3 regions of the Paenibacillus sp. FSL R7-0179 genome follow, and region 1 is predicted to be linked to each of the others. Evidence: predicted binding sites of a transcription regulator. Region 1 holds the regulator's gene; each other region holds the start of a gene.
The links. The regulator NrdR, encoded in region 1, represses ribonucleotide reductase genes. The targets are predictions, from matches to a motif close to AACACNATATATNGTGTT.
Positions count from the first base shown of each region.

Region 1 (10,726 bases):
TGAGTTGAACCATTTTAATAACAGAGGAGTTTCATATGTCCTTCTTCCTAATCTGTCGAACATGAAACAAAGCAATACATCAAAGTGACTATTTTCTGCATCATATCTAGCACGTTGAATTTCATCTCTGTCCTCATTCGCTGTCTTATATCCAGAAACGCCTTTCTCCGTATACTCTTTTACCAACATCCAACCCTTACTATTAATAAACTCTTGACAAGCCCTACGTTGCATAGGAATATCATTTCCTTCAAGCTGCCCCTTTGTTGATACTCTGTAAAATGCTGCGACCCGCCTCTTATCCCCCATATCGAAAGACCTCCCATCAGTCATATATACTACCATATTTTAATCCTTATTATTCTTTTTGTAAATAATGTTGACTGAGAAATATATTTATGATATATTATTTCTTGTGAGAAAAACGAATGGGGAATTAGTTCAGTGGGAGAACGCTTCGCTGGCAGCGAAGAGGTCAGGGGTTCGAATCCCCTATTCTCCACCATTCCATGGACTCTTAGCTCAGTTGGTAGAGCAGTAGACTCTTAATCTATTTGTCCAGGGTTCGAGCCCCTGAGAGTCCATCACATTTTTAAAGACCCTGACCAGGGTCTTTTTTTTGTTCAAATTAAAGCCCCTCAATCCTATACGTTCATAAGCAATTCAACAAAAAGGCACTCATCGGTTCATTCACCAATAAGTACCTTGTACATTGTGCGGCTGTCCCGTAAACCCCAGAGCCAGCCCCCCCCAATGAGGGCTTACCCTCCCTAAACCGCTTACAGCCCCTCCAGCTCCTCCGTGTTCTTGGACAGCAATCCCTTCAGTTCCTTCATGAACATGTTAATGTCCTTGAACTGGCGGTACACGGACGCGAAGCGGACGTAGGCTACCTCGTCAACGGGGTAGAGCTGCTCCATGACCAGCTCGCCGATTTGGCGGCTCTCGATCTCAGCGAGGGCGATGCCGCGCAGGCTTTTCTCCACCTCGGATACGATGACCTCCAGGCGCTCTACAGGGACCGGACGCTTCTCGCAGGCACGGATCAGGCCGCGGAGGATTTTGTCACGGCTAAACTCTTCACGGCTGCCGCCCTTTTTGATCACAATCAGGGGGGTCTCTTCAATCATCTCGAAGGTGGTGAAACGGCGGCTGCACAGCTCGCATTCCCGCCTGCGGCGGATGGACTTATTCTCATTGGCCGGGCGCGAGTCCAGGACTTTGGTATTGGTGTGGTCACAGTAAGGGCATTTCATAAGCTTCTTCACTTCCTCATCATTAGAATGGATTGGCCCGGTCCCTTGATACACAAGGGCTATTCGGGCATCATTTAATTTCCAGAAAACACCGTTTATTTGTTGTTATGAATCTGACATGTCCGGCACATAATACAGTTACCAACCGATAGGAGGTGAACAGCAATGAGCCAAAATAACAACTCCAATAACCTGGTAGCTCCAAACTCACGCGGTGCCTTGGAACAACTGAAATATGAAGTTGCCCAGGAACTAGGTATCACCCTCTCCCCAGACGGATACCAAGGCAATAAAACTTCTTACGAAAACGGTTCGATCGGTGGTTACATCACTAAACGTCTTGTAACCCTGGCTGAACAGCAATTGGCAGGTCAGTACAAATAAGTACAAATAACCTGCTAAACACGACATAAGCTTGCCTAAGAAGTATCGAACGGCCTCCGGCCGTTTGATGCTTCTTTTTACATAAGAGCAACAGAAGTAACAAGCACCTAGAACTCACTGTAGAGCTCAGTGTATTGATCATAATAATAAATCACGCGTTGCACGTAATGACGGGTCTCACCGAACGGAATATCCTTCACAGAGGCTTCTGTTCCGTCCCACTGCCCTTCATCCAGCCAGCTCTGCACCTTGCCGGGTCCAGCATTGTAGGCGGCTATTACTGCTATACGGTTGCCGTCAAACTGCTTAGAGAGCGTAGACAAATACCAGGTGCCCAGTTCAATGTTGGACGAGGGCTCTTCCTTCAGCCGTTCCAGCGATACCTCAGGAAGCTTGGCCTTTTCTAGTGCCCACTTGGCGGTATCCGGCATCAGCTGCATGAGTCCCAGCGCGCCTTTTTTGGATTCACGGCCGGTCTTATAATTGGTCTCCACGCGGATAATGGATGCCACCAGAAACGGGTCCATCTCATACGTCCGGCTGTGCTGGCGGATCTCTGCTTTATAATGAATAGGATAAAACCATGACATCCAGTTAGAGCCTAGAAACAGAATCGCGGTGAAGCCGATGAACAGCAGCAGCAGGACTCTTTTTTTACGTAACCACTTCATCATATCAGGCCCAGCCTGTCCCACAACCGGGCAACCTGAAGCTCGGCAGACTGCAGATCACCGCTATTGTCGATCACATAATTCGCTTTCCTGCGCTTCAGTTCAATATCCATCTGCGACCTCAGCCGGTCCTCAGCCTGCTCCAGCTTCATTCCGCTCCGCTCCATGAGGCGGGCTAACTGCACCCTCCTTGGAACATAGACCACAATAATCTGCTCAAATAAGGAATCCAGCTCTGATTCGTAGAGCAGCGGAATGTCGACAATGACCAGCCGCTGCGGATTCTCCTGCTCAAGCGCATACATTCTGTCCTTGATCTCCCTGCGGATTGCCGGATGGGTCAGGTTATTCAGTGTCTTGAGCGCCTCCGGGTCCCGGAAGACAATCTCACCAAGACCCGCCCGGTCCAGCGAACCGTCAGGCAGCAGGATGCGGTCTCCAAAAGCCTCCACCGCTGCCGCCAGCACCGGATGTCCGGGGAGCATCACCTCTCTGGCGATGACATCGGCATCCACCAGTGCAGCTCCCTTGCGGACAAACAGCGCAGACACGGTGCTTTTTCCCGAAGCTATGCCTCCGGTTAAGCCTATAATCATGTACTCACCTCATAATAACTTCATTATACCCATTACAATTAATAATATCGCGGGCAGCGCAGCCGCATGCTTCATCCAGTAGCTGCCGGATAATCTCAGTCCCGTCTTCATTCCCATCAGCAAAAAGGTTCCGCTGAATACAGCGATCATCAGCGAGGTGGACCACGGACTGAATCCGAGCAGTGCCGCACCAAGGCCGGCCCCAAAGGCATCCAGTGACAACGCGATCCCCAGAATCATGGCTTCCATGGAGGAGATACTCCCTGAAGCATCCATATCGGCGGAAGACGGCGTCCGGAGAATCTGTATCACCACGCCCAGATGGCGCAGCTCCAGCGAGAATACTGCCGGCTTCAGCACTGTCTCGGCACTTTGTACGGAAGCAGCCGTCTCCAGTATGGTCTCCTGTCCAGGCACTGTCTCTCCCTGCTCCTTCTCCTTCTGCGTCAGCATCTGGAACAGGGACCAGCAGCCCATTAAGACGAGAATAACCGCTCCGACACTGGAAGCGGCATTCGGCGAGACTACCTTGGCCAACAGCACGCCCACCTGCATAGAACCATAGATGACGACCCCTGAACAGAGCGAAATAATGATAATGGAGAGCAGGGGAATTTTCATTTTACGCAGTCCATATGTAATGCCTACACCAAATCCATCCAGACTAAGCGCAAACGCAAGCAACAGCAAAGACAACAATGGGCTCAGCACCCGCAATCCCTCCCGTGAAGAACCGGAGCTGGTGGATTAAGCATCCAAGCCGGAGCTCCGTTTCGCCATAATCAGCAATCTTCACACATTATATGGGCGGGACGGGCAGTAAGTGCCTGCCTTTATACAGAACGGTTATAACTCAGGTGTAATGGCCCGGGAAAGGGCGGTAAATGCAGCGCTGACTCTAAATAAAAGTCACAGAATCAGTACAGGTACGGGCTGGCAGGTGGGACAATAATGCGTTCCCCGTCCGCCGACTACGCTCTTCTCAATCAGCGTACCGCAGGTGGCACACGGCTGATCCTTGCGTCCATAGATCTTGTGCTGATCCTGATAGCTTCCGCTCTCCCCTTGGCCGTTGACATACGACTTCACTGAGGAGCCTCCGGCATTCACCGCTTCTGTCAGTGTTGCGACAATAGCATGGTGCAGCCTGGCCAGCTGATCCTCCGTGAGGGACTTCGCGGTCTCCTCCGGGTGGATTCCTGCACGATGCAGGGACTCATCTACATAAATATTGCCGATACCTACTATATATTCCTGATTGAGCAGCAGCGGCTTGATCTTGGTGCTCCGCTTCGCGACAATCTCCTTGAACCGTTCCAGCGTGAAATCGGCATCCAGCGGCTCCTGCCCCAGCTTGTTCAGCGGCTTCAGCTGCAGGTCCTCTCCCGGCTGGAACAGATGCATCGTCCCGAATTGGCGCACATCCGTATAACGCAGCTCTGTCCCGTCTGTGAAATGGAAAATAACATGCGTATGCTTGTCCAGCAGCTCGCCCTCACGGTAGACGCCGTAACGGCCCTCCATCCGCAGATGGGAGACCATCACCAGCCCGTCAAATACGAAACGCAGGAACTTGCCTCTGCGTTCAACTGTAACCACACTATGGCCTGCCAGCATATGGGCAAAGGCTTGAATATCATCCGGGCGCTGAATAATCCGCGGCAGCCGGACGGTGACATGCTCTATCTGCTTGCCTGTAATTAACTCATTAAGTGTTCTTCTGACTGTTTCGACTTCCGGCAATTCCGGCATCATGGCTCACCTCCACTCCATTATACCGGATATCTGCCATGCGCGGGGAGCCTATTTCGCTTCGTACCAGTTGCTGCCATAACTTACCTCTGCCTTCAGCGGAACTGACAGCTGCAGCGCTCCGGCCATCACCTCGGGCAGAAGCTGCTTCATCTGCTCCAGCTCCTCCTCCGGCACCTCGAACACCAGTTCATCGTGTACCTGGAGCAGCATCCGGCTCTTCAGGCCGCGCTCATGCAGCGCTTTGTCCATATGAACCATGGCCAGCTTGATAATGTCCGCAGCTGTTCCCTGAATCGGCGTATTCATCGCCGTACGTTCTGCGAAGGAACGCAGATTGAAATTCTTTGCATTAATCTCCGGCAGATAACGGCGGCGTTCCAGCAGCGTAGTCACATACCCCTGCTTACGGGCCTCGACCACAATATCATCCATATAACGGCGCACACCTTGGAACACCTCGAAATACTGTTCAATGAACCGGGCTGCCTCCTTACGGGGAATGTTCAGGTTCTGCGACAGGCCGTAATCGCTGATGCCGTACACAATTCCGAAGTTAACTGCTTTGGCGGACCGGCGCATATTACTGTCCACACTCTCCGCAGGGACGCCGAATACGTCCATCGCGGTCTTGGTATGAATATCCATATCCTCGACAAAAGCTTCCTTCATCCGCTCATCGCCCGAGATATGCGCCAGCACACGCAGCTCGATCTGCGAGTAATCCGCCGCCAGAATCGACCAGCCCGGCTCGGAGGGCACGAATACCTTACGGAGCTTGCGGCCCTCTTCGAGCCGGATTGGAATATTCTGCAGGTTCGGGAACTGGCTGCTGAGCCGGCCCGTAGCAGCAATCGTTTGCCGGTAGAAGGTATGCACCTTGCCCGTCTCCGGCGAAATTTCCTTCATTAAACCTTCGACATACGTAGATTGCAGCTTGGCCAGGGTGCGGTATTGCAGAATCAGGCGCACGGCGTCATGATAAGGCGCAAGCTTTTCCAGTACCTCGGCATCGGTCGAATATCCGGTCTTCGTCTTCTTCACAACCGGCAGACCGAGCTTCACGAACAGAACCTCGCCCAGCTGCTTCGGAGAATTCAGATTGAATTCGGTTCCGCAGGCGGCGTAGATCTCAGTGACCAGCCGGGAGATTTGGGCTTCGAATTCCTTGCCGAGCTGAATGAGATCATCCTTATTCACAGCAATGCCCTGCTTCTCCATATCGGCCAGAATTCGTGATAGCGGCATCTCCAGGTCCTGGAACAGACCGGTCATGTCCGTCTTGTCCAGCTCCTCCTGCTGCTTCTGCACAATGCCAAGCACGGTAGCACTTTTGCGGGCGACATGCTCACCGAGAATCTTAAGCTCAGGAATTCTATATTTGGCCCCTTTGCCGAAAACATCCTCATCCGGCGACAAGCGGGGCAGGCCGTATTTCGTGGTCAGGTCATTCAGATTCTGGCTCGCTTCCGTCGGGTCCAGCAGGTAAGCGGCCAGCTGAACATCTTTAGCGGCTCCGGCAAAAGCAATTCCCTGCCAATGCAGAGCCAGATCGGCCCGGTGCAGATCATACCCGCTCTTCGGCGCCTGCTCATCACCGAGCCAGTCCCGCAGAGGTGCTGCCGCCGGACTTTTCAGCAGGGCAAAAGGCACAAAATAATGCTGCTCCGGCGAAGACAGCCCGAGGCCGATCACTTCAGCACGGTGCGGGTTCTCCCCGTTAGATTCCACATGCAGGGCGGAGATGCCCGGCAGTGTCTGAATCAGCTGCTCTATTCCGGCTTCGTCAACGAGGGTAATCGTCAGCTCAGCCGCTTCCACTGCTGCGGGGCTGGACAGACTGCCGTCCGCCCCATGCGAATAGGCGCTGAGCGACAGCCGCTCCAGCAGGGACTTGAACTCCAGCTTTGCCAGGGCAGGGCCCGCCGTATCGGCAGCAATACCGCTGAACACCATATCCTCCCAGGTATGTTCAAGCGGAACCTCACGGTAGATCGTCGCCAATTTTTTGCTCATAATGGCGCTGTCTGCATGCTCTTCCAGCTTCTCCTTCATCTTCCCCTTCAGCTCACCGGTTCCGGCCAGCACGCCTTCCACCGATCCGAACTGCTGGAGCAGCTTAAGCGCCGTCTTCTCCCCGACTCCCGGCACCCCGGGAATATTGTCGCTGGCATCGCCCATCAGCCCCTTCAGATCAATGATCTGCTCAGGGGTGAGATCATATTTGTCGCGGATCTGCTTAGGTCCGTACAGCTCTACTTCCGTAACTCCCTTGCGCACCAGTGCGATGGTGGTATGCTCGGAAGCCAGCTGCAGCATATCCTTATCCCCCGACACAATCATCACCTGACGGCCGGCGGCATCCGCTTCCCTGGAGATGGTGCCGATAATATCGTCAGCCTCGTAGCCGGCAATCTCGAACTGCGGAACTCCCAGACCCTTCAGCAGCTCTTTGAGCAGCGGGAACTGCTCGGACAGCTCCGGCGGGGTCTTTTGGCGTCCGCCCTTATAATCTTCATAGCCCTCATGCCGGAAAGTAATCTTTCCCGCGTCAAAAGCCACAATCATATGTGTCGGTTTATGCTCCTCCAGCAAACGGAGCAGCATCGTCGTGAAACCGTATACCGCATTCGTCTGCTGTCCCGCTGTATTCGTCAGCGGCGGCATGGCGAAGAACGCCCGGTAAATGATATTATTTCCATCAATGAGTATCAGCTTGTCCACACTAGCACCTCGCCTTTATCTTGCTTTCTCTTTACATAGTACCATATGCTCCGTACAAAAAAGAACCTGAGACCACAGATCCACACCTGCCCGCTCCTTAGCTGCTGCTAATGGTATGGAATACAGGTTTGCCAAGTGAAGCGCGCTTTAAAACAAAAAAAGGCAAGCCCCGGGGAGGTGGCTTGCTGTCTGACGCTTAAGGCGCAGAGCTCTGCAAAGCAGCATCTATGCGCCATCATTATACGGTTATTGGTTCAAATCCGGACGTTTCCCTGTAACCAGATACACTACACTCTCACCAATATTCGTTGCATGGTCGGCAATCCGCTCAATATAGCGGCCAACCAGAGTGAGCAGCATCGCCTGATTCACGGTTTCCGGCTTCTGAACCATATACGTGTACAGTTCGTTAATCATCGCGCTGTACAGGCCATCGACCTGATCGTCATCCTGCGCCATTTTGTAGGCCAGATCCGTATTCTCGTCCAGATAAGACTGAATAGCCTCGGTGGTCATGATCGTCACCAGCTCAGCCATACGCGGAATATCCACAAGCGGCTTAATCAGCTGCTGTCCCTGGATACGCATTGTTACCTTGGCTACATCCAGTGCCAGATCGCCCATACGCTCCAGATCGCTGGAGATTTTGAAGGCTACAATAATGCGGCGCAAGTCCTTCGCCACTGGCTGCTGGGTGATGATCAGCCGTGAGCCGATTTCCATAATCCGGTCTTCCATGGCGTTCAGCCGCAGGTCCGCTTTGACAATCTCCTGTGCCCGTGCCGTATCAAGGGTCTGCAGGGCCAGTATCGCACCATCCAGGGCATCCGTTACATGCTCGCCCATCTGCTGCAGCAGGGTGCGCAGTTCTTCCAGATCTTTGTCGAATTCTTTTCTGCGAATCATATCGAAAGTGATCCTCCTCAAAAACATATGGTCATATCGGGTGAACGGAGTGAACCTGAGACTTGCGAATCAGGCATTCTTAGCCGAAGCGGCCGGAGATATAGTCTTCTGTGCGGGAATCCTTCGGGTTGGAGAATAACAGCTCCGTGTCCGCAGCTTCCACAATAACACCGTTCAGGAAAAATACAGTGCGTCCCGATACCCGGGCGGCCTGATGCATATTATGCGTGACCATTACAATCGTATACTTATCCCGCAGCTCCTGGACCAGCTCCTCAATCTTGAGCGTGGACACCGGATCCAGCGCAGACGTCGCCTCATCCATCAGCAGAATATCCGGCTGTACGGCAAGGGCTCTGGCAATACAGAGACGCTGCTGCTGCCCGCCGGACAGGCTTAAGGCAGACTTCTTGAGGAAATCCTTCACTTCCTCCCAGAGCGCGGACTGGCGCAGGCTTTGCTCTACAAGAACATCCAGCTCAGCTTTGCTCTTCACACCGTGCAGGCGCGGACCGTAAGCCACGTTATCATAGATCGACTTGGGAAAAGGATTGGGCTGCTGGAACACCATCCCCACCTGCTTACGCAGACTCTCCACTTCGATCTCGTCGCTGTAGATGTTTTTGCCGCCGATATTTACTTTACCTTCAATACGTGTTCCGGGAATCATGTCGTTCATACGGTTAAGAGTACGCAACAGTGTGGATTTCCCGCAGCCGGAAGGTCCGATAAAAGCGGTCACCTGCTTCTCCGGAATCTGCAAATCCACGTTCTTCAGGGCATGGAATGACTCATAGTAGAGATCTAGCTTCTCTATGTCAATGATGGATTTCATTAGTTTCTGTTGTCTCCTTCTCATCATCTTCGTTCCCCATGATAAGCTTTCAGTGTAAATAGAGCTCCAGAGAATTGTTAACGCAGTGTAAAATCCTTGTGTAGTAAGATATGCGCCAGGAGAAGGTGCTTATCTTGTGAAAAGAACACCGCCATGTTAGATGACAGGTGTTCTCTTCTTGTTGACGACCAGTTTGTAGCCCACCCCGCGGATGGAATCGATATGCACGGATTCAGGGTCAAGCTCCAGCTTCTTGCGCAAGGAACTGACATGCACATCAACGGTACGCTGGCCTCCGATATAGTCGAAGCCCCAGACCGCATTCATCAGATCATCCCGCGTCAGAACGACGCCCGGCTTACGGGCCAGATACAGCAGCACTTCAAATTCCTTCGGCCGCAGATTGATGCTCTGTCCGCCCAGGGAGACTTCATAACGCTCGGGGTAGATCTCCAGCTGTCCGAGAATAATCGTCGATGCAGATACCGCTGCCTCGGGCGGAGCTTCTTCGGCAATGCCGGAGATCCGCCGCAGCACTGCACTGACCCGGGCCAGCAGCTCAGATACGCCGAAGGGCTTCGTAATATAGTCATCCGCCCCGGACTTCAGCCCGCGGACGACATCCTCTTCCGCATTCTTGGCCGTCAGCACGATCACCGGTGTACGTATGCCTTGTCCACGCAATTTATCCAGAATGTCAATGCCGTTCATGCCGGGCAGCATCAGATCCAGTACGATCAATTCAAAAGGTTCTCTAGTCGCACGGTCATATCCTGCCGTTCCATGATCCTCCACCGTCACCTCGTAGCCTTCCTGTGTCAGGTTATAAGACAGCAGCCGGGCCAGTGTCGGTTCGTCTTCAATGACAAGCAATCGTTGTGCCATAGGTTCCCCCGTCTTTTCATAGGTTATTAATTTACAAAACTGCACACATGCACATCATAGCACCACAATGTTAACTTAGTGTAAAATTATAAATTTATTCTCTATTAAACTCCGCAGGGTTATTCATTCTCTTCCTGCAGCAGCGGCAATTCCAGGATAAATGAGCTGCCGATGCCCAGATCGCTCTCTACATTAATAGATCCGCGATGCAGCTCAACCAGATGCTTCACGATAGATAGACCAAGTCCGGTTCCGCCGGAGCTTCTGGAGCGGGCTTTGTCCACCCGGTAAAAGCGTTCAAAGATCCGGGGCAGATCCTTGCGCGGAATCCCCATCCCCGTATCACTGACTGTAAAACGTACGCTCTCAGTGCCATCCTTCTTCTGGATGCTCACTGCGGTCACTCTGACATTGCCCCCGTCCTGGGTATAGTTGATCGCATTGGAAAGCAGATTCATGAAGATCTGGCGCAGCTTGTCTTCATCGCCTTCAATGAATAGCTCCGCAGGCACATCCGAGCTGAGCGTAATCTTCTTTTTCTCCGCTACCTTGCTAAGCGTCTCCAGGACGGAATCGAAGAACTCGATCAGATGAACCGGGGAGCATTCCAGCTGAACGCGTTTGGATTCGATTTTGGACAGCTCCAGGATGTCGCCGATCAGGCGGTTCAGCCGTTCATTCTCATCGTAAATGATCTGCAGGAACGAACGCGCCGTC
Region 1 covers NZ_JBBOCC010000002.1:1,395,718-1,406,443, reverse strand. Annotated here, with positions in the region: gene MKX63_RS22545 (recombinase family protein) at 1-309, opposite strand, end outside; tRNA gene MKX63_RS22540 (tRNA-Ala) at 431-505, shown strand; tRNA gene MKX63_RS22535 (tRNA-Lys) at 512-584, shown strand; gene nrdR (transcriptional regulator NrdR) at 780-1,256, opposite strand; gene MKX63_RS22525 (alpha/beta-type small acid-soluble spore protein) at 1,422-1,640, shown strand; gene MKX63_RS22520 (lytic transglycosylase domain-containing protein) at 1,748-2,311, opposite strand; gene coaE (dephospho-CoA kinase) at 2,311-2,907, opposite strand; gene ytaF (sporulation membrane protein YtaF) at 2,917-3,618, opposite strand; gene mutM (DNA-formamidopyrimidine glycosylase) at 3,817-4,659, opposite strand; gene polA (DNA polymerase I) at 4,711-7,383, opposite strand; gene phoU (phosphate signaling complex protein PhoU) at 7,630-8,289, opposite strand; gene pstB (phosphate ABC transporter ATP-binding protein PstB) at 8,369-9,124, opposite strand; gene MKX63_RS22485 (response regulator transcription factor) at 9,281-10,009, opposite strand; gene pnpS (two-component system histidine kinase PnpS) at 10,129-10,726, opposite strand, start outside.

Region 2 (10,726 bases), on a different contig from region 1:
GGCATCCGGGCAAAATAAAGCCTTACGGGGACGTTCATACCGCCTGTTGCTATTCCGGCTAAGCGGGAGGCTGCACTGAATCGCCCTGCTGCAAGGAAGGCGGAAATCTGTAGGTGATGGGGATCGCGCCGTCCGTGTCGTTGATCAAGGAGAGCATGATCTTCGCTGCCTGCATCCCCATCTCGTAAGCGGGCTGGCGGATCGTTGTAATATCGGGATTATAGATCCGGGCGAATTCCGCATCGTCAATGCCGATCACTGACAATTGGCCGGGGATAGAGATGGCCTTACGGTTCGCATATTTAAGGACCTCGCCCAGCACCAGATCATTGGCGGCAAGCAGCGCTGTCGGCGGCTGGGGCAGCTGCAGCAGCTCGTCCAGTGCGGAAGCGATATCTTCGCGCGACACACTGCGCATATACGAATCTAGCAGCGGCAGACCTGCTTCCTCCATCGCTTTTTTGTACCCGCTCATTCGCTCTTTACGCGGGGTTATCGCATGTACGCCAAGCGGCAGGGATAGAATAGCAATCGCTTCATGGCCGTGGCCCGTCAGTTCCCGGATAGCAGTCTTCACCGCCATTTCATTATCCAGCAGCAGGCTCTGGGTCGTAATGCCGTCAACCAGCCGGTCCATGAAGACCAGCGGATATTCTGCTTCAATTAACCTTGTGTAAGGCGCAGGCTGATCTCCCGCCGGGAAAATAATCAGGCCATCCACCTGACGGGCAACCAGCGTCTCCACGTAGGTATTCTCCTTGTCCGCATTCTCATCCGAGTTGCAGATAATCACCTGGATGCCGTGACGCTGCAGCTCATTCTCAATCGCCCGGATGCACTGAATGGACAGCGAATAATCTATATTGGCCACAATAATGCCAACCATATGCGTGCGGTTCTGCTTAAGGCTGCGGGCAAGCCCGTTAGGCTGGTAGTTCAGCTCATCGATAACCTCGGCAATACGGTTTTTGGTCGCCTCACTCATATACTTGAACCGTTTATTCAAAAACTGCGAGACTGTGCTTTTCGATACACCCGCTTTCTGGGCCACATCCTCAATAGTCAGCTTCTTCATTGATCCCGCTCCACTCTTCGATATCGCACTCCAGAAGTAAACATTAACCAAGTTTACTTAGAGATATTATCAAAAAGTATAGCTTTTTTTTAGTAAATTATCTATAAGATCCACGTAAAATAATTAGGAGCCCCGTCACTTCCCTGTCTTGGCAGGATCAATCTGCTGTCCGTGCTCCTGATAAAACCAATCATAATACCACTGCTGACCGAGGAGCAAAACGACATCCGCTTTCCGCTTCTTCCCGTTTACTTCATAAATTGCCGTCTGCTGCTGGCCTTGAACATCCATGCCAATTTTGCTGTTTATATTCTGTACCGCTCCAGTAGCAATATTGTACAGACTGCCATGAATGTCATAACCATTCTTTTTATCATCACTGTAATATACAAGCAGCATCTCGCTATTATATTTATCAATAGCAATAAAGGATCTGTACAAGGAATATTTGTCACCTAAGCTGCTTAAATCTAACAGTTCCTGCGGGGTTATTGTTTCACCTGCTGCGGCTGATTTTAAATTCAAAACGGTTAACTTTTCAGGTGTCATTCCTATCCCTTTCCCCAAGGTGATCGTCCCGATACCCAGCACTATATAGTCCCCTCCATCACAGATCCCCGTAAGCTCATAATAACGCTGCGAACCGCCTGCATACAGCGGTAAGGTGTAGATCCGTTTAGCCGTAGCTTCAGATAGCTCGGACTGGCCTTTTGGTGACAGATACAATGTGTAAGGTTCCGTAGGATGGGTGTACTTGGGCTTGCTGTAATTGACCATCGGAGGCGGGGGCGACCAGACAATCCCGGCGTTGGTCTCAACGGCACGCGCACGGGTCTTATCTCTGTCCAACGATAAGGGCATGTAATACTTCCTTCCGCCAAGCTCGAACTCTGCAGAACCAACCGGCGGGTTGTAAGCTTGCGGCGATGCTGGTGAAGCAGCGTTCTGAGTAGCCGAAGGTGACACCGCCGGCTGCACCACAGCCGCTCCCGAGTCAGGCTTAAAGACCGCTGCGAGCCTCCCTGCCGGATCAAGCCCGGCCCCTGGGCCAAATGGCCAGACCAGCGCGCCAAGCAGCAGGATGGCTGCCAGTCCGCCGAAGGCAGCCATACGGCTGAAGCGGCGGCGGCTTGTACGATTAGAGGATTCATGGGCAGCCTCTTCAATCCGCGCCATAAGCTGTGGCGTGAATCCCGGTTCTACAAGCGGACTCCGTCCGGCTTGCTTATACCAGTCCTTCTCCCCGCTCATCGCCTTCACTTGCTCATGCTCTTGTCTTGTCTTCACTGGTCTTCCTCCTTCATCGCTGCTCTCACTTTCATTCTGGCCCGTACGAGCCTGGATTTGACCGTCCCCTGCGCGATTCCAAGCAGCGCGGACAGCTCAGCGACTGACAGATCCTGCTGAATGTCCAGCACCAGCACCTCCCGGTACTTGTCCGGCAGCTCCATGATGATCTCCCAGATGCGGTTCGCATACTGATTGCCGATAGCCTCTTGTTCTGCGGACAAGGCCCCCCCCCTTATCCTGATGGCTGCCCAGCGGAACGAACCTCCGCCAGAAGCTGCTCTTCCTTAAGCTGAACGCGGTGTTGCGGGTAATGGTGAGCAGCCAGGTTTTCAGAGTGGACTGTCCCCGGTACTTGCCGATGCTCTTGTAGGCCTTGAGGAATACCTCCTGGCTGATATCATTCGCCTGCTCCCGGCTGCGGGTTAAGAAAAAAGCATAATTCCATACATCCTGCCCGTAGGTCTCCATCATCTCACGCAGCGATACCGATGAGGCACAGGTCATGCTATACGTTAGTTCTTTACTCTGCATGTTCTCTCCCCTCTCACCTAATAAGACTCCTGCCGACCGATATGGTTCCCTGTTATTGAAAATCTTGGGGCACGCCGCCCTCGCCATCAATTATTGTTTGCTGAATGTACTGATTGCAGTTCCTGCATTAGAATTTCGAGAATCTGCTCAATTAGCCCCTGTTAGCTGAAATCAAGTGTACAAAATACAACAGATCTGATCCCCCAAAAAATTGGAGCAGCGTCTAATGTAAGAAGTGCCATCAAAACTCCATCCGCCGACGGCAGAGCGCTTTCAAATTTTATAGCCGCTTCCCCTTCTCCAAATGCCCCATTCGGACCATTCCACAGCCCCGCAAATTGCTTAAAAAAAATACTAATTAATTATAAGAGAATAGAATGCAGGCGGGGCGTGGGATTGGCGATTTAGAGAGGCATTTTGGGCGGCTGTGAGGGCTTGTTCACCGCTTGACTTTTCAATATATGGTATATAAAATGATTAAGCATTACTAAATATAGTGTATATAAGAGCTAAGCCCATAAATCTAGTAAAACCGCTATTCTTCATTTGTCAAGTAGAATGGGCTACATGTTATAGGAGGTTAGGAGCCATGTTGATTGCTTACGATTCCAAGACCGGCAACGTTAGAAGATTCATTAATAAATTGAAGCTTCCGGCGGTTCAAATCGAAGAGCATATGACGATCGACGAGCCTTACGTGCTTGTTACATACACTACCGGATTTGGACAGATTCCAGAGAAGGTGTCAACATTCCTTGAACGAAACCATTCCAGGCTGAAGGGCATCGCCGCAAGCGGCAACAAAAACTGGGGTGAGCTATACGCGCACAGCGCAGATCTGATTGCACAGCGTTACAACGTACCGGTGGTCGGCAAGTTTGAATTGTCTGGAACCTTCGGGGACGTACAGCGCATAAAACAGGAGGTGGACCGGGTTGCGGCATATTGAATTGAACAACATGTTGATGAAGAGAGACGAAAGCGGCTTTTTCCAATTGGATAAGGACCAGGAGGCAGTAGCCGAGTTCATGCAGGATGTGGAGCGGCGCAGCCTGACCTTCACAGATACCAAAGCCAAGATTGATTATATGATTGCCAATGATTACTACGAGGACCTGTACGACCGTTACTCCGCTGCTGAGATGGAGGATGTCTACCGGATCGCCCATGAATATAATTTCCGCTTCCCATCCTATATGGCGGCTTCCAAGTTCTATACCGACTATGCTGTCAAAACCAATGACCGTAAGCAGTACCTGGAGCATTATCCGGACCGCGTAGCGGTAGTGGCTCTGCATCTGGGACGGGGTAACGTAGAGACTGCCCGCACACTGGCCCGTTCGATGATGGAACAGCGCCTGCAGCCTGCTACGCCAACCTTCCTCAATGCCGGTAAAAGCCGCCGCGGCGAGATGGTCTCCTGCTTCCTGCTGGAAATGGATGACTCGCTCAATTCGATCAACTATGTGCTGAATACCTGCATGCAGCTGTCAAAAATCGGGGGCGGCGTTGCCGTCAATCTGTCCAAGCTGCGCTCGCGCGGCGAGACGATTAAGGGTGTCGAGGATGCGGCCAAAGGCATCATGCCTGTCCTGAAGCTCATGGAAGACGGCTTCTCCTATGCGGACCAGATGGGCCAGCGTAAGGGTTCGGGTGCGGCTTATTATAATATTTTTGGCTGGGATGTACTGGAGTTCCTGGACAGCAAGAAGATTAACGCCGACGAACGGACACGCCTGAAGACGTTGTCTATCGGCCTGATCGTGCCTAACCGCTTCTATAAGCTGGCGCAGGATAATCAGCCGCTGCATGTGTTCGCTCCTTACACGGTCTACCAGGCGTATGGTACGCATCTGGATGACATGGACCTGGATGTCATGTATGATACCCTGCTTGCCGATCCGCGTGTGAAGAAAAGAATCGCCATGAGCGCACGCGACATGCTGACCAAGATCGCCATGATTCAGCTTGAATCGGGCTATCCATATATTATGAACAAGAGCAACGCCAATGCTGCTCATGCCCTGCGGGGTGTGGGCCAGATCAAGATGTCGAACCTGTGCACGGAGATTTTCCAATTGCAGGAGACTTCGGAGATTAACGACTACGGACAGCAGGACGAGATCCGCCGCGATATCAGCTGCAACCTGGCTTCCCTCAACATCGTGAACGTGATGGAGCACGGTAAGATCCGTGAATCCGTACATGAGGGCATGCTCGCACTGACGGCTGTCAGCGATATGACAACTGTCTCCAATGCCCCAGGCGTGGCTAAGGCGAACAAGGAAATGCACTCCGTGGGTCTGGGCGTAATGAACCTGCATGGTTATTTTGCCAAGAATAAAGTCGCTTATGAGAGTGAGCAGGCCCGTGATTTCGCACGCACCTTCTTCATGACGATGAACTTCCATTCCATTGAGAAAAGCATGGAGATTGCCGCTGAGACCGGCGAAACGTTCTATGGATTCGAGCAGTCCGACTACGCCAGCGGCGTGTATTTCGACCGTTATCTGACTACAGACTACCGTCCGGTTACGGCAAAAGCGCAGGAGCTGTTCGAGGGCATCACCATTCCTACTACAGAGGATTGGAAAGAGCTGCGTGACAAGGTGATGAAGCACGGCCTGTACCATGCCTACCGTCTGGCAATTGCGCCGACTGCGAGCATCTCGTACATCCAGAATGCTACCTCCAGTGTCATGCCGATTGTAGAGCAGATCGAGACCCGCACGTATGCCAACTCGACCACCTACTATCCGATGCCTTACCTGCGTCCGGACAATGTGTTCTATTATAAATCCGCCTACCAGATGGACCAGTTCAAGGTCATTGATCTGATCGCGGAGATTCAGCCTCATATCGACCAGGGTATTTCAACAGTCCTGCATGTGAACAGTGATGTCACCACCCGTGAGCTGGCCCGTTCTTACCTGTATGCGGCGCACAAAGGGCTGAAATCCCTGTACTACACCCGGACCAACAAATTGTCTGTCGAGGAATGCCTGGCCTGCTCCATCTAAGAGGGGCACAGGTACAGAAAGGGAGAATATACGATTATGAGCGCAATTCAAGCCGTGAACTGGAACCGTCCCGACGACGATTTCTCGCTGATGTTCTGGAACCAGAATATTATGCAGTTCTGGACCGATGATGAAATACCGCTATCCGATGACAAAATGTCCTGGCTCACGCTAAGCGAGACCGAGAAGGACTCTTATATGAAGGTGCTGGGCGGATTGACCCTGCTGGATACGATTCAGGGCGGCGTAGGGATGCCGCAGATTATGGAGCATGTGGACGGCTTGCAGCGCAAGGCGGTCCTCGGCTTCATGGGCATGATGGAGCAGATTCATGCGAAGTCGTACAGCAGCATTTTCACCACACTGGCTTCGACGGAGGAGATTGACGGGATTTTCCGCTGGGTGGAGGACAATACGTTCCTGCAGTTCAAGGCGGAGACGATCTCGGAGTATTATCAAAAGATTGAGACGAAGAAAGACCTCTACCTGGCGATGTCCGCCTCGGTCCTGCTGGAGAGCTACCTGTTCTACAGCGGCTTCTTCTACCCGCTCTATCTGGCCGGACAGGGCAAAATGACCTGCAGCGGCGAAATCATCGACCTGATCCTGCGCGATGAGAGCATCCACGGCGTCTATGTCGGCGTGCTGGCCCAGGAAATCTTCGAGGAGCTGTCCGAAGAAGACCAGAGCGATGTCTATGAGACCCTGGTCGGCCTGCTGCGTCTGCTCCACGCGAACGAGGAGCAATACACCGAGCAGATCTACGCCCCGATTGGCCTGGTGGAGGAAGTGAAGACCTTCCTGCGCTACAATGCCAACAAGGCGATGATGAACCTCGGCCATGATCCGCTGTTCGATGAGGAAGAGATCAACCCGATTGTGCAGAACGGAATCAGCACCCATACGAAGCAGCATGACTTCTTCTCGAAGAAGGGGAACGGGTATGTGCGGGCGATGAATGTAGAGCCTTTGCGGGATGAGGATTTTCAGTTTTGAGTGGGTAGATTGAACTTGTACATTCCGATTTCGGGATAGTCGTGGCTCCAGAGAAGTTTTGGACTTCCGGCCGCTGTTAGGTTTGGATTTCCTGATTTTAAACCGCTGTCTGCGGTAGAAATCCAAACCTAAAGGCGGACGCTACCGCTCCTACAGTTCCAAAATTCCCTTCCACCACTCACCCTGTATTAGTTATTAACAAGTTCAATCTATTGGATTGGTATGTAGATAAGCACCCGTCAGCTTGGATAAGCTGCCGGGGCTTTTTTTGTGATACACAGTTCTAGGCCCTGCGAAGGTCCTGAGTAAACATCGAAACCCAAGCTTCACTTTTCACTGAAGCGGTACCGTCCTGAAAAGGAAAACAAAGCCGGTTCTACTTATGAGACCATATTGCTAATGGGACGTAAGAGTAGGGATGGTTATTTTTACAAGAATGAGGTGTTGGCTATACATATTCAGGAACATGGGAACCCGGATGGAAGTTGTCTGATGGTCTTCCTGCATGGCGGCGGCGTAAGCGGCTGGATGTGGGAGAAGCAGGTAGCGGCGTTCGCCGGTTATCATTGTCTGGTCCCGGATCTGCCGGGGCACGGGTTCAGCCGGGAGGATCAGGAGTTCACGATCCGCAGCAGTGCAGAGGAGCTTGTATCCATTATTGAGGAGCGGGCTAAGGGACGAAAAGTCATCGTTACCGGATTCTCGCTGGGTGCACAGGTGCTGGTTCAGATGCTGGGGATAAGACCGGAGCTGATTGACTATGCCATCATCAACAGCGCATTGGTGCGGCCGATTCCCTCTGCCAGCAGGCTGATCGGACCGGCGGTCAGACTGTCTTTTCCGCTGATTAAGTACAGATGGTTCGCGAAGCTGCAGGCCAAGACGCTCTATCTGGGCGAGGAATACCTGGAACGGTATGTTGAAGAGAGCCGGCAGATGGAGCTGATGACGCTGATCCGGGTGCTGGAAGAGAATATGTCGTTCCGCATTCCAGCCGGGTTCAGTAAAGCCGCAGGCAAAATACTGGTTACTGTAGGTGAACGTGAGAAATCTGTCATGAAGCAATCCGCCCGTGATCTTGTAGCTGTGAATCGCCGCTCCATGGGTGTGGTGATTCCCCGGATGGGACATGGCCTCTCTCTGGCGAAGCCGGAGCTGTTCAATAAGCTGGTCAAGGCCTGGATTCAGGGCGGGGAGCTGCCCGGGGAATGCAGAAGAATCTGATCCCCTCAGGCGCAGAGTGACGCTAGTTCAGATCCTCCCGCATTTTATAGCGGACAGCAAGATAGCTTAAGAATAGAATCGCCGTAATAGCTACTCCAAACGTATGAATCAGGTCTGCTGTACTGCCCAGATCCTTGACCCGTACGAGCGTATTGATCAGCAGATATTTCGTTAGATGAGTGCTTGTAAGCAGAGTCTCTAGCGCACCCAGTACCATCCCGATCACATTCAGGGCCAGCACGAGGCCGGCACTCAAGCTGATAAGCAGGTTCCTGGTCATCATGGCAATGCAGAGAACAAGCAGTGAGAACGCCCAATGCAGCAGGAATTGGCCAGCCAGCAGAGTAATGAGCGTGCCTAGATCTCCCATATCCGTCTGTCCCATAAACAGCCTTCTGCCGATTCCGTCTGCAATTAGCAGGGTCAGGAACAGCATGGCAATAAACAGGGCGAGAATCGCCATTTTGGAGAGGACGGAGTGGATTCTTGCCTGCCTCATAGAAACATAATTCTTATGGAAGCCGGAATTCCATTCGCTCATATAGAAATAGATCGTGAACACCGCAATATAGATCAGCATCCAGGAAGGCGGCTGTGAGATCGTATACTGGATGAAGCCTATCTCTGTTAAATTTCCGATCTGAACTCCGCCTTCCTCCACTGGCTGCGCGTATTGCTTCATCATATAAATACCAAAGATCTGGAAGGCACAGAACAAGAGCAGCAGCAGGTACATAATCTTGTTCCGTGTGAAGCGGTACAGGTCCATTTTAAACAGATTAATCATGGCGTCCACCTGCACTTTCCGTGCGCTCCAGGAAATATTGCTCCAGACTCTGCTTGTGTCTTGAAATGGAATCCACCATTACCCCATGCTGCGCCAGTACCTGGACAATCTGCCGAATGTGGATATGCTCGTCGTATACGTACACGGTGCGGCTGTCCACCACTTTATATTGTGTAATCTTCAGTTCACGCTCCAGCACCGGAAGGACCTCGCGGGCTTCCTCTACCTCCAGTTCAATCCGTTCCTCACAGCGCTGCTGCAATTCTTCCTTGGAGATCACCTCGGCGAATTCTCCCTGATGAATGATGGCGTACTTGGTGGCGATTTTGGAGAGCTCCTCCAGAATATGGCTTGCGATCAGAATCGTCAGCCCCCCGGCGTTCAGCTCCAGGATGAGCTCCCTAATCTCTACAATCCCCTGCGGATCAAGCCCGTTAATCGGCTCATCCAGAATCAGTACATCGGGACTCCCAAGCAGAGCCACCGCGATGCCCAGCCGCTGCTTCATGCCCATCGAATAGCTTTTAACTTTGGCGGTATTCTTAGGGTCCAGTCCTACGAGCCGCAGTAACTTCTCTATCGTGGTACCCCTGTCACTTAGACCATATGCGATGGCCAGCAGCTTCAGGTTCTCATAGGCTGAGACGTTCGGGTATAATCCGGGCTGCTCAATCAATACCCCCATCCGCTCAAAAAAAGACTGTTCCCCCGCCGCCGCACGGTTGAAGAAATGCAGCTCTCCCGAGGTCGGATACACGTGCCCGCTGATCATTTTGAGCAGGGTAGATTTACCCGCCCCGTTCTTCCCGATGATGCCGACAATCTCTCCTCTGTAGATTTTGAGATTGGCATTGCGCACGGCCGCTTTCGATGGGTACAGCTTGGTCAGTCCGCATAGTTCAATAATGCAATCAGTCATGTCTGCCACCTCCTTACCCTAAGTTAACAGGATGAAGACTAATTGTTCGCCAACAAAAGGTTAAGAAAGTTCAAAGTTCATCATGGACTCAGCCGGAAGCCGATGCCCCAGACCGTATCGATATAGGCTTGGCTGTCGTGCGCTTTGATTTTATTGCGGATATTGCTGACATGTACCGTTATCGTCTTGTCCTCGCCCAGATAGATCTCCTCCCAGGCCAGCTCATAGAGATCCTGCTTCGTGAACACGCGGGTAGGGTTCCTGACCAGCAGCTCGACAATCCGGTATTCCTGACGGGTCAGAGCAAGCACGCTGCCATGAATCCTGACACTGTAGGATGTGCAGTCCAGCACCAGATTTTTATGCCTGAACTCCTTCACCGGCTCACCGGCAGCCGACCGCTGGATATGAACATGGATGCGGGCAATCAGCTCCTCCAGCTCAAACGGCTTGGTCACATAATCATCTGCGCCCAGCGTGAACAGATCCAGCTTATCCCCCAGTTGATCCTTGGCCGAGAGGACAATTACCGGAATCCGGGACTTCAGCTCCCCGCGCAAGCGTTGCATGAATGCCTCCCCGGACAATCCGGGCAGCATCAGGTCCAGGACAATCAAGTGGTATTCACGCTCTGCCAGATTCAACATCCCCTCACTGCCTGAATAGGACTGGGTGCACTGATACCCTGCGGCGGTAAGCCCGTCGTGCAGAATTGCGTTAATATGCTCGTCATCCTCAACGATGAGAATGCTCCTGCGCTGCCCGTTATCCTTGAGATGGGTGCTCATGGCCATGCTCCTCCCCCCTTTTTGAGAATCCGATCCGTATGCTGAAAGTATCCGCCGTACACCCGGCCTCTGCATGACCGTTCATTTTCTCCATCA
Region 2 covers NZ_JBBOCC010000001.1:2,811,732-2,822,457, reverse strand. Annotated here, with positions in the region: gene MKX63_RS12520 (LacI family DNA-binding transcriptional regulator) at 59-1,075, opposite strand; gene MKX63_RS12515 (hypothetical protein) at 1,211-2,362, opposite strand; gene MKX63_RS12510 (RNA polymerase sigma factor) at 2,359-2,586, opposite strand; partial or broken gene MKX63_RS12505 (RNA polymerase sigma factor) at 2,702-2,833, opposite strand; gene nrdI (class Ib ribonucleoside-diphosphate reductase assembly flavoprotein NrdI) at 3,486-3,845, shown strand; gene nrdE (class 1b ribonucleoside-diphosphate reductase subunit alpha) at 3,832-5,916, shown strand; gene nrdF (class 1b ribonucleoside-diphosphate reductase subunit beta) at 5,953-6,912, shown strand; gene MKX63_RS12485 (alpha/beta fold hydrolase) at 7,357-8,136, shown strand; gene MKX63_RS12480 (ABC transporter permease) at 8,159-8,923, opposite strand; gene MKX63_RS12475 (ABC transporter ATP-binding protein) at 8,916-9,842, opposite strand; gene MKX63_RS12470 (response regulator transcription factor) at 9,923-10,636, opposite strand; gene MKX63_RS12465 (sensor histidine kinase) at 10,608-10,726, opposite strand, start outside.
Region 2: the regulator NrdR is predicted to act here: its motif matches at 3,380-3,397, upstream of nrdI (class Ib ribonucleoside-diphosphate reductase assembly flavoprotein NrdI).

Region 3 (10,726 bases), 350 kb from region 1:
ACCGGAGATGAACGGGTCATGGGTATCGTGCTTGCGGTCTGCAAGGAGCGCGGGCTATTCTTCGTAGACAGCCATACCAACTACCGTTCAGTTGCGGGACGGATGGCCCGTGAGCTGGGCATGCCGCCGGTGGAGAATCATATCTTCCTGGATGATGTGCATTCGGCAAGCCATGTAGCTAAGCAGATGAAGCTTGTGCAGGAGCGGGCCTTGAGCCAAAAGTTCTGCGTCACCATCGGTCATGTCGGCATCCAGGGCAAAGAGACCGCCGCGGGCATTCGCAGCGGCATTGCCGGAATGAAGGACAAGGTGCAATTCGTCGGCATCTCCGATCTGGTCCGCGAGGAATGGAAGTGGAATTCCCGGCTTACACTTCCATAAGGTAGGCAGCGATCCCGTTCGCAATGGCTTCGGCGATCTCTTCCTGGCCCTTCGGTGTACAGAGCTTCTCCCGGTCAGCCGGACTGCTGACAAATCCCGCCTCAACGATCACCGTTGTGGCGGTTATTTTGTTGAGCAGGTAGAAGGGCTTGCCCCGGACAGGATCATTCTTCATCCCGTAGAGCTGGTTGAGCTGATCCTGAATGGTCCGGGCCAGCAGGAAGCTGCGACCTTCCTGACGGTACAGGACGAGCGGACCATGCTTGGACGGAGATTTCGCCCAGTTAATATGGATACTGACCACGACATTGGCCGGAAGCGTCTCTGCCAGCTCCTTGCGCTGGGCCAGATCGCGCAAATGCCGGGATCTGCTGCGCAGCCACAGATTCTCATCGCTGGGCGCATAATCGCCGGTCCGGTTCAGGATCGTATCGAAGCCGTCCGCACGCAACAGGAGGAAGAGACGGCGTGAGATGGCGAGGGTGATGTCCTTCTCCAGAATGCTGCCATAAGAGGTTCCGCCGTCTATCCCTCCATGCCCGGCATCAATCAGAATGATCCGCTGGTCATGGCCGAGCATATGCTGGCGGTGTCCGGGAAGCTCCGCCTGCGGATTAGTACGGGGGGCAGCCGCATGGATTACTGCGGGGTTGCCTGCTGTTAGCATGAGCAGAACGCTTGCTGCGGCTATGATCTTTTGCAGCCGGTGCCGGGATCTCAGCGGGGCCTGCTCTTTTAAATGATGGGAATGTGTAGCGGTAAGGGACTCCAATGCTTTTCTCAAGTGAATAACCTCCTTGCCGGAATAATCAACTGTTACTTGTACTTAATGACGGTTTATACAGGTGTAGTCTTGTTAGATTGTGCCTTAACAGCCCAAATCATACGAACCTTCGGATTCCGGTTTAGAGATCTGAGGATTGGAGCACACTATAGGTATAAGATCAAGGGGCGGGAACCCGCCAAGCACTCACCTGGGAGGTGTACGAGATGGCATCCGGCGGAGATGATCTGGTGAAGTATATTACGGAGAAGGTAGTCGTCTACATTGAGAACCCTCGGGCTGTCCATGCCAGACGGAAGGCAGAGAAGCAGCCATGGGCGGAAAAATGGTTCGGCACGCTACCGCTCGCCTGGTCCGTGTGGCGCAGCAAATGGAGCCGTGGCGGGCGTTGAGTGTGAATCAGGTGCATAAGCAAACAGCCTTCCCAAGCGGTGCCGTACAGACGGCACTCGGGAAGGCTGTTTCAGTGTGGAGCAGGAATTCTGCCAGTGCCGCCAGTCTACCGGCTTGAACCGGGCAGAACAGCCGAGCCCAGCGTCGTTCCTCCGGGCAGCGGTACCGGCAGCTTGTGGAAGGTTCCGGCCTTCTGTAGAGCGGTAAGCGGGAGGTAGCGGATGCCGCCTGGACCGGAAGCGGCATAGACCACGGCTGCTTCGGTGCTTCCCTGGTCCCGGGAAGCGCCTGGCTTCAGCCAGCTCTGGCTGCCTGTAATCATGAATGGCGCGCCCAGCGTGTCGTTATGCCCCGAAGACTGGAAGGCGAGACTGCCCCGCTCCTGAAGCAGAGCGCTCAGGCTTGCTCCATTCAGCGTCTTCAGACTGGGTGCGGTCAGCCACAGGAGGTCGGCATACGGGTCATCCTCTCCGCCGCTCCGCAGAGCAGGCTGGGGAGTGCGTGCCTGGCCCGGACCGGAGGCCAGCATGGCTGAGTCATCCGGTGCAGCATTAAGAATAGGCTCAGCCTGGCTCTGACTCCAGGGCAGCAGCTCCAGAACGGCAGCATTCAGATACAGCGTTCTGTTATCCGTAGTGATTTTCCAGACAGGCAGCATTGGAGCATAGAGCGCTTTAACCCCGATGGCACCATAAGAATTAGAGGGTATCAGTCCTTGCTGCACCAGATACTGGCGCAGTTCAGTCATACTATAAGGGAGGCCATCGGTTCCGGCTCCGTATTCGCTAAGCAGATAGCCGCCCTGATCCGCAGCGGAGATAATGAGATAGCCGATCCGCTGTCCGCTGCTCATTACATTGACCAGCCAACTCCGTGTTCCCGGACCAAGAGGGTAGACCTCCGTGCCGGCATCCTTCCATTCCTTAAAAGGAGCATTCGCCGAGAGCTGATTCATCGTCTGCCGGGTGAAGGCCTTCAGCGTTTCCGGCGCTGGAATCGGCTTCATTTCAAGTCCCGGAAGAACCTCCTGCGTAACGGCCTGCATCACGGTCGTCCGGCTGGCTTGTGATGCTAGTGCCTGAGGAGAGGATGCGCTGGCAGCCAGCAGAGTCAGTCCAAGAATCAGACAGAGGAGCAGGCGGCCACGCCGCCGGGAGCTCTTTTGCCTCGCAGTGATATTCATAGGTTCAGTCACCTTTCCTGTTCTTGAGGGAATTTACGCTTCTTATTGTTCATTGTAGGGGACAAGCCCTGAAAAGGCTGTTGCTTGCTGTCGCGCCGGGCGGCGGGAGTTTCGCTGTTTTTTTGCCTGCTTTTAGCGGACGGGGTCACATTCTATGTGCTGCGCAGATGAAACAATCCGTAAGTGACGGCAGAAACTGCAATCTGCGGCTCATACTGCCACGAGGTCTCCTGGCGGCGGCGGTTGAACTGCTCCTCTACGGCGAGGCGCTTCTCCTCATCCTGCTCCTTGAGCAGTTCTGCGTAGTAGATGTCCACGATGCTAAGCTCCAGCTCCAGCCGTTCGCGGGCTTCTTCCGCCCAGGTGTAATCCAGCAGTGCCAGCTTCGAGGTCAGATATCCCTCCAGCCGGTCGGCCCCGTCCGTTATCCCCAGCTCGAACGGCTGGACATGAATGTTCTCCGGCAGCCGCGGCGTCAGCTCCTTGCCGGCCAGCCGGGCCTCGAAGTCCGGAACGATCAGCCCGGTGGTCAAAGAGACCGCGATGAAGTGCAGCTCCTCGCGCTTCAGGTCACAGCTCATCTCGACCTTGTAGCAGACCGCCAGCCACGGCTCGTAGGCGGCCGAGAACAGGGTGGTCCGCTGCCTGAGGCCAGGGTCCTCGAACAGCTGTAGGCACCGGCCTTCGTCCCGCGCCGCCGACCAGATCTGCCGCAGGCGCTTGCTGCCGTAGGTTACGTCCTCGCGGCGGATCATGCCCGGTCCGAGGCGCGGCAGCGCTGGGACGATGCCGAAGTACCGCGCGAGGATGCTGTCCTCCGGCGCAGCCGATACCCCGGGCGGCAGCGCCGCTCCCTGCGCCTGCGCTGCGCCAAGCGGCTCCGCAGCAGCTTCGGCATCCGCTGCCCCGGCCAGACCCGGCGGCGCTCCCGCCCCTGCCGGGCGGCTGGCCCCGCCGCGCGGGCGGGCCGCAGGCGCAGCGGCCTGCGCGGCCAGTTCATCGTACTTCTGCGGGTCGAAAACGAAGCTGAAGGACAGGGTCTCGGGATCTACGCCCGTGCGCTCCACGAAGCCCCAATAATAAGGGCGGTCCGTCAGCATCCGGTCCGCGCGCGGGGAGAGCTTCACCGTCACATGCAGCGGAGAGGATTCAAGAATGGTGCATTCGGTCGCTTCCAGATAATCCATGACCTGCTTGCGCACCTCTGTAGGCGTCAGCATCAGCCCAGCACCCCGCTATCATCCAGCCCCGCGTGGGTCAGCTCACTGAGCGAATCGCCGATCGAATCCAGCCCGCTGCGCAGCTCCTCGTCGCTGCCCGCTTCGAGCACGATTTTGTACAGGCTTTTCTCAAGCGAGCCCTTCTGCTCGAAGCGCTCCAGAATGACATCCAGCCCGCCGATGACCATCTCGAACATGTTGATTTTCTCATGCAGCAGGTGGAGGATATGCTCTTCAATCGTCCCTTCGGTGGAGAGGTTATAGATGACCACATCATTCTCCTGACCGAGCCGGTGGACCCGGCCGATCCGCTGCTCGACCCGCATCGGGTTCCACGGCAGATCGAAATTGATCATATGGTGGCAGAACTGCAGGTTGATCCCTTCGCCGCCGGCTTCGGTGGCAATCATCACCTGGGCGCGTCCGCGGAAGAGGTCCATCATCCAGTCTTTTTTGCCGCGGTTCATCCCGCCCGAGTACGTTACACATTGCAGTCCATGATCACGGAAATACTGAAGCAGATACTCCTGCGTGGCCCGGTATTCCGTGAAGACGATCACCTTCTCGTTCATATCGCGGATTAACTCCATCGTCTTCTCCGCCTTGGTATTCGTCTTGACCGTACGGATCGTCTGGAGCAGCCCCATCATCCGCTCACGCTTCGGCGAATCGGCAGGCAGCTTCTTGATCAGATTCACCAGCGTAACGAACACCGCATCCCGGCTGCTGCACACCTCGCGCTGAAGCGTGACCAGGGAGAGCATACTGCTGAGATTACCGCCTGCCTCCTGATACTGTTCTTTGACAAAAGCGGTCACGCCATCATACAGCGCCTTCTCCTCTGCGGAGAGGGTGAGGGGGATATTGCGCACCTTGCGCTTGGTGAAATTCACCGGGCCTTCGCCCCGGCGGTTGCGGATCATGACCTTGGACAGCTCGCCCCGGAGCTGAACCTCATTCTTGGGCTGACGCTTATCCACCACAAAATTGGCAGCAAAATCGCCCTGATTCCCGAGCTGACCCGGCTTGAGCAGCGTAATCAGATTGAACAGCTCGCCGAGATCGTTCTGCACGGGGGTGGCGGTGAGCAGCAGGCAATATTTTTTGCGGAGCTGCTGTACGAACTGATAATTGGTCGATTTCTTGTTCTTCAGCTTATGGGCTTCGTCGATAATCAGCATGTCATACTCCTGGCTCAGCAGCATTTCCTTATGCGGGTCACGCTTGGCTGTATCCATCGAGGCGACGACAATGTCATTGCCCCAGGAATAGGCTTTCTTTTGCGCTACGGCAGAGATTCCGAACTTCGTATTCAGCTCCCGCACCCATTGCAGGACAAGCGAGGCCGGCACCAGAATCAGAACTTTGCTCACCAGCCCGCGTACCAGATACTCCTTCAGCACAAGCCCCGCTTCGATGGTCTTGCCAAGTCCGACTTCATCGGCCAGAATCGCCCTTCCCGACATCTCGAACAGCACCTTGTGCGCCGTATCCAGCTGATGGGGAAGGGGAGACAGCCCGGACAGATGCTTCATACACTGCAGCTCATCGAAGCTGGTCACCAGCCCCGACTGCTCTCCCTGCACAGCAAGGCGGGATAAGCGCCAGTCGCCCCACGGCCCGCCTTTATCGAGTCTCGATTCCAGATCATGCAGCCAGTTACGCTCAAAAGATAGAGGAACAGGCAGCAGCGGCGCAGAAGTTACCTTCTCTTGGGGCAAGGAATTGCGGAATAATTGCGTCATGTTGCAGCCTCCTCCGTCGCAGTTTCATATCGAAATGCGTAGCAGTAGTATGCTCGTTTCAGAGAGATTTCATAACCAGAGGCGCATGGAATTCACAGAGGAACGCTGTAATCCGCCTTGAAAGCTTTCAGTTCCGGTGCCCTGCAAAAAAGCGAGAAAGAGGGAGGAAATGAGCCTTTCTTTTCCCAATTTTCCGTTATTCCTGCCTGGGGCTGCTTTTTCAAAAAAGACCTCTATCCACAACATGTGGTATAGTTTAAAAGTTAACGCACACCATATATTGTTACAAAAGCATGAAATTTAGCGGTATGCGGATTTAATCCGGCAGTTTGTTATTGACAAAAGGAGCTTTCGCCGGACAAGCAGGCTGCGGCTGCCTTGCCGCCGGAAGCATGAACTATTACATTCCCGGGAGGTTTTGGTATTGAGTACAGTGGAACACAACAAGCGTCTAGAGGGTCTGAGCGAGAAAATATTCCTGGACCGTTACGCCTGGAAGGACGCGGACAGCAATAATGCCAAGGTAGGCGATGTGGTGCTGGTCCTGACCAAGGATGATCCGAAGTTCCCGACCAAGGAGGTCGGTGAAATTGTGGAGCGCACAGGCCGGATCGTTACGGTCCGAACCCGCAGCGGCGAGCTGGTGCAGTCGGATGTCGAGAAGCTGACGCTGAACATTGAGAAGACACCGGAGGAGATGTGGGACCGTCTTGCGGCCGCGATGGCCTCAGTAGAGAAGACGCCCGAGCTTCAGGAGGAGTGGACAAGCCGTTTCCGCTCCATTCTGGATGACTGGAAGCTGGTTCCCGGGGGGCGGATTGCGGCTGGCGCCGGAGCAAGCGAAGAGCTTACGTTATTCAACTGCTATGTCATTCCCTCTCCAAAAGACAGCCGTGGCGGCATCATGGAGACCCTCTCCGAGATGACCGAGATTATGGCCCGCGGCGGCGGGGTTGGCATCAATCTGTCCTCGCTGCGTCCGCGCCGCGCTATTGTCCGTGGGGTGAACGGTTCCTCCAGCGGCTCTGTGTCCTGGGGCGGCCTCTTCAGCTACACTACCGGACTGATTGAACAGGGCGGCAGCCGCCGCGGCGCGCTGATGCTGATGATTAACGACTGGCACCCGGATGTGCTGGACTTCATTACTGTGAAGCAGACGATGGGCCAGGTGACGAACGCCAACCTGTCTGTATGCGTGAGCAACAGCTTCATGAAGGCCGTGAAGGAGGATCTGGACTGGGAGCTTGTCTTCCCCGACACGACTGACCCGGATTACGACACCCTGTGGGACGGCGATCTCGATAAATGGAAGGCCGACAATCGCCGCGTCATTCCTTACCGTACCGTCAAAGCGCGCGATATCTGGCAGACGATTATCGAATCGGCCTGGAAATCGGCAGAGCCGGGCGTTGTTTTCATGGAGTATTATAATCAGATGTCTAATAGCTGGTATTTCAATCGGATTATATGTACTAATCCTTGCGGTGAACAGGGCCTGCCCGGCTGGGGCGTGTGCAACCTGTCTGCCGTCAATCTTTCCAAGTTCTACGATGCCGAAAACCATGATGTGGACTGGGCAGATCTGGCGAGAACAACCCGGTATTCCGTCCGCTTCCTGGACAATGTTATCGATAAGACGCCGTATCATTTCCCGGAAAATGAAGCGAACCAGAAGCTCGAACGCCGCGTAGGCCTCGGCACCATGGGACTGGCTGAGCTGATGATTAAGCTGAATATCCGCTACGGAAGCCCCGAATCGCTGGAGTTCCTGGACAAGCTCTACGGCTTCATGGCCCGCGAGGCCTATTTGGCTTCGGCTGAGATTGCAGGAGAGAAGGGCTCGTTCCAGGCGTTTGACACCGACAAATATCTGCAGAGCGGCTTCATGCGGAATATTACTGAGGTCTATCCGGAGGTTGGCGAATCGATCCGCAAGCATGGCATGCGCAACGTGACTGTTATTACCCAGGCTCCTACAGGCAGCACTGGAACTATGGTCGGAACATCTACAGGCATCGAGCCGTATTTCGCCTTCAAATATTTCCGCCAGAGCCGTCTCGGCTATGACGAGCAGTTCGTGCCGATCGCCCAGGAATGGCTGGAAGCCCATCCGGGAGAGGAGCTGCCGGAATACTTCGTCACTTCGATGGACCTGTCCGCCAAGGATCATATCCGTGCACAGGCCGCCATCCAACGCTGGGTGGACAGCTCGATCTCCAAGACCGCGAACTGCCCGTCCGACTTCACGGTGGAAGAGACCGCCGAGCTGTATGAGATGGCCTTCGATCTGGGCTGTAAAGGCGTGACCATCTACCGCGATGGTAGCCGTGATGTGCAGGTACTGGAAACGGCGAAGAAGGAAGACAAGAAGGATGCTGGGGCAGAAGTTGAAACAGTGGAAAAAGAAGTCGAATCGGCAGCTCCGGCTACTGTGGCCGTAAAGCCAATGACTATGGAAGCTGCTCCGGGTCTACAGCCGGCGGCCAGCGGAGTGGACAAGCAATACAAGAAGCGCCCGCAGGTGCTGCGCGGAGCGACCTATAAGATCAACACGCCGTTCGGCATGGCGTATATCACGATCAATGACCTTGATGGCATCCCGGCCGAAATCTTCCTGAACGTGGGCAAGGCTGGCTCTGATGTCTTCGCCATGGCGGAAGCCCTGGGCCGCGTCTGCTCGCTGTTCCTGCGCTACGGCGACCACGGCGAGAAGGTCGGCCTGCTGATCAAGCACCTCAAGGGCATCGGCGGCTCTGGCGCTATCGGCTTCGGCGCGAACCGCGTCGAGTCCATCGCTGATGCGGTAGCCAAGGCCCTGGAGACCCATGTGCTGAACAATGCCGATGACGACCATATCCCAGCACCTATCGCGGCTACGCTGGAGCTTGATTTCAATGAGGCGCTGAGCGCTGAGCTGAAATCTACCGTTCCTGCGGCAGCCACCAACGATAACCACGGCGGTCATGACGCGCACAGCCACGCTACTGCTTCGCGGGATCTCTGCCCCTCCTGCGGCAGCGCCTCGCTGATTAATATTGAGGGGTGTAAGACTTGCGGGAATTGCGGGTATAGCCGGTGCGGTTGAGCCGAGGATAGAAGATTGTAACTAATACTGGCCCTCATCTTAATAACAAGGTGGGGGCTGTTTGACGTTCCAAAGAACATCAACCGCTTCCAAAAAGCTGTTGCTTTAAGCTTAAGTTTAAGGCGTACAATGATTTTAAGATTCTCTCTTATTGGCGGGATTCATGTAAATCGGAATAGATTATCTTACCGGAAATGGAGGTCTCGAGGTGAGTCAAAGACATTGGATTATTCAAGGAAAGAGCAGTAGTGGCGGAGACGGAGGCGCCGCTCGCTAACTTATTAAACGACCTGATAAGTGAATCTCCCTCTCCTTAACAGTCGCATGAACAACGCAGTTACCGTAGATGTTAATTTGACTCCAATAGGTCCACCTAGCAGTTAGATGGAAGCCCGGGTATGATTGATGACGATAGAATAAACTATGATGTGGCTGTCTTCAACGTAACCAAAAACCAACTTCATCCTCTGCTAAATACCTGCAAAATTAATCATACACCTTGTACTTTCAGCATGATCAACAATATAGTGAGGGATGTTTTGTGATAAAAAAGTGAAAATTTTTCAATCGACATTTAATGACAGATTTTGAATTTTATTAATGATAGGATTGATGATACAAAGTTTACTTAATTTGTTAATCTATCATTTGTGCTTATACATAAGACAAAACTTGAGTATGAGGAGGGCTAGATGAAAATCGTCGTATGCATCAAACAGGTACCGGATATTCATGCGAGTGCAGATAGTGAGTTTGACAGGGAGGCTTATCACCTTCTCAACAATCCCAATGACTTAAATGCATTAGAGGAAGCACTTCGTCTGAAGGAACAATATGGCGGACACATTACTTGCCTGTCCATGGGACCCCGGAAATGTGAGGAGCAATTAAGAGAACTGCTGGGGATGGGCGCAGATGAAGCGGTATTATTATCTTCACCACAGTTTGCCGGCTCTGACACCTATGCAACCTCCTGCATTCTTGCAGCGGGCATACAGAAGCTGGGCAGTTTCGGAATCGTTATTACAGGAGAACAATCCGTTGACGGGGAGACGGGGCAGGTAGGACCTGGCATTGCCGAGCTTCTTGGCATTCCGCATATCATCGGAGTAGAGAAAATTAACGCCCTTCATCCCCAATCGGTCCTTATTGAAAAAGCAGACGAAGAGTCCAGGCTGGTTGTTAAGCTGCCCACTCCTGCATTGTTAGCTGTAAGAAAAAGCTGCAATACTCCACGAATACCATCTATCCGGGGAAGAATAGCAGCTGCCCGGGCAGAAATAACGATATGGTCAGCTGAAGATCTGCCGCTGAATTCTGCTAATGTGGGTAAGTCAGGCTCGCCAACCCAAGTGCTTCATACCGTTAATTGTGAAAAAAATCACCAGCGAGTAAATTCCACGAAATTTTTTGATGAGTGTAATCCAAGTGAATTTATGGAGGTTGTATCTCATGTACTGCAATTGTGATGGGGATTTCATATGAAGATTATACAGTCCAAGTGCAGCTATTGTTTGAAGTGTAAGGCAGTCTGTTTGTTTGAGGCTGTTACTGTCAGCGATGGAAGGGTGATTATAGACGAATCTGTATGCTTTCAATGTGGTGTCTGTAAGGATACATGTCCCATGGAAGCAATCTTCAATGAGCAGGACGAACAAGATGCTGGGATGCAGACAAGCTCAGGGCAAGAATGTAAAGGCATCTGCCTGTATCTCGAATCCCGTGATGACAAACTATCCTTATCCGCTCTTCAAGTCATTGGAGCTGCGAGGCGGCTGCAGGCGCAAAGTGATCTGAAAATCTATGCCATTCTTATCGGTGAGCATACACATGAGCTTGCCAGCGAGTTCGCCCGGTATGGTGTGGACGAGCTATGGTTCGTGGAACAGCAAGGTATTGGCTATTACGCCGAGGATCTTCGCATTCAATGGATTG
Region 3 covers NZ_JBBOCC010000002.1:1,748,477-1,759,202, forward strand. Annotated here, with positions in the region: gene MKX63_RS24010 (divergent polysaccharide deacetylase family protein) at 1-381, shown strand, start outside; gene MKX63_RS24015 (N-acetylmuramoyl-L-alanine amidase family protein) at 368-1,165, opposite strand; gene MKX63_RS24020 (YqzE family protein) at 1,372-1,557, shown strand; gene MKX63_RS24025 (hypothetical protein) at 1,665-2,741, opposite strand; gene MKX63_RS24030 (YqhG family protein) at 2,894-3,964, opposite strand; gene MKX63_RS24035 (DEAD/DEAH box helicase) at 3,961-5,706, opposite strand; gene MKX63_RS24040 (adenosylcobalamin-dependent ribonucleoside-diphosphate reductase) at 6,131-8,791, shown strand; gene MKX63_RS24045 (electron transfer flavoprotein subunit beta/FixA family protein) at 9,484-10,260, shown strand; gene MKX63_RS24050 (electron transfer flavoprotein subunit alpha) at 10,273-10,726, shown strand, end outside.
Region 3: the regulator NrdR is predicted to act here: its motif matches at 5,976-5,993, upstream of MKX63_RS24040 (adenosylcobalamin-dependent ribonucleoside-diphosphate reductase).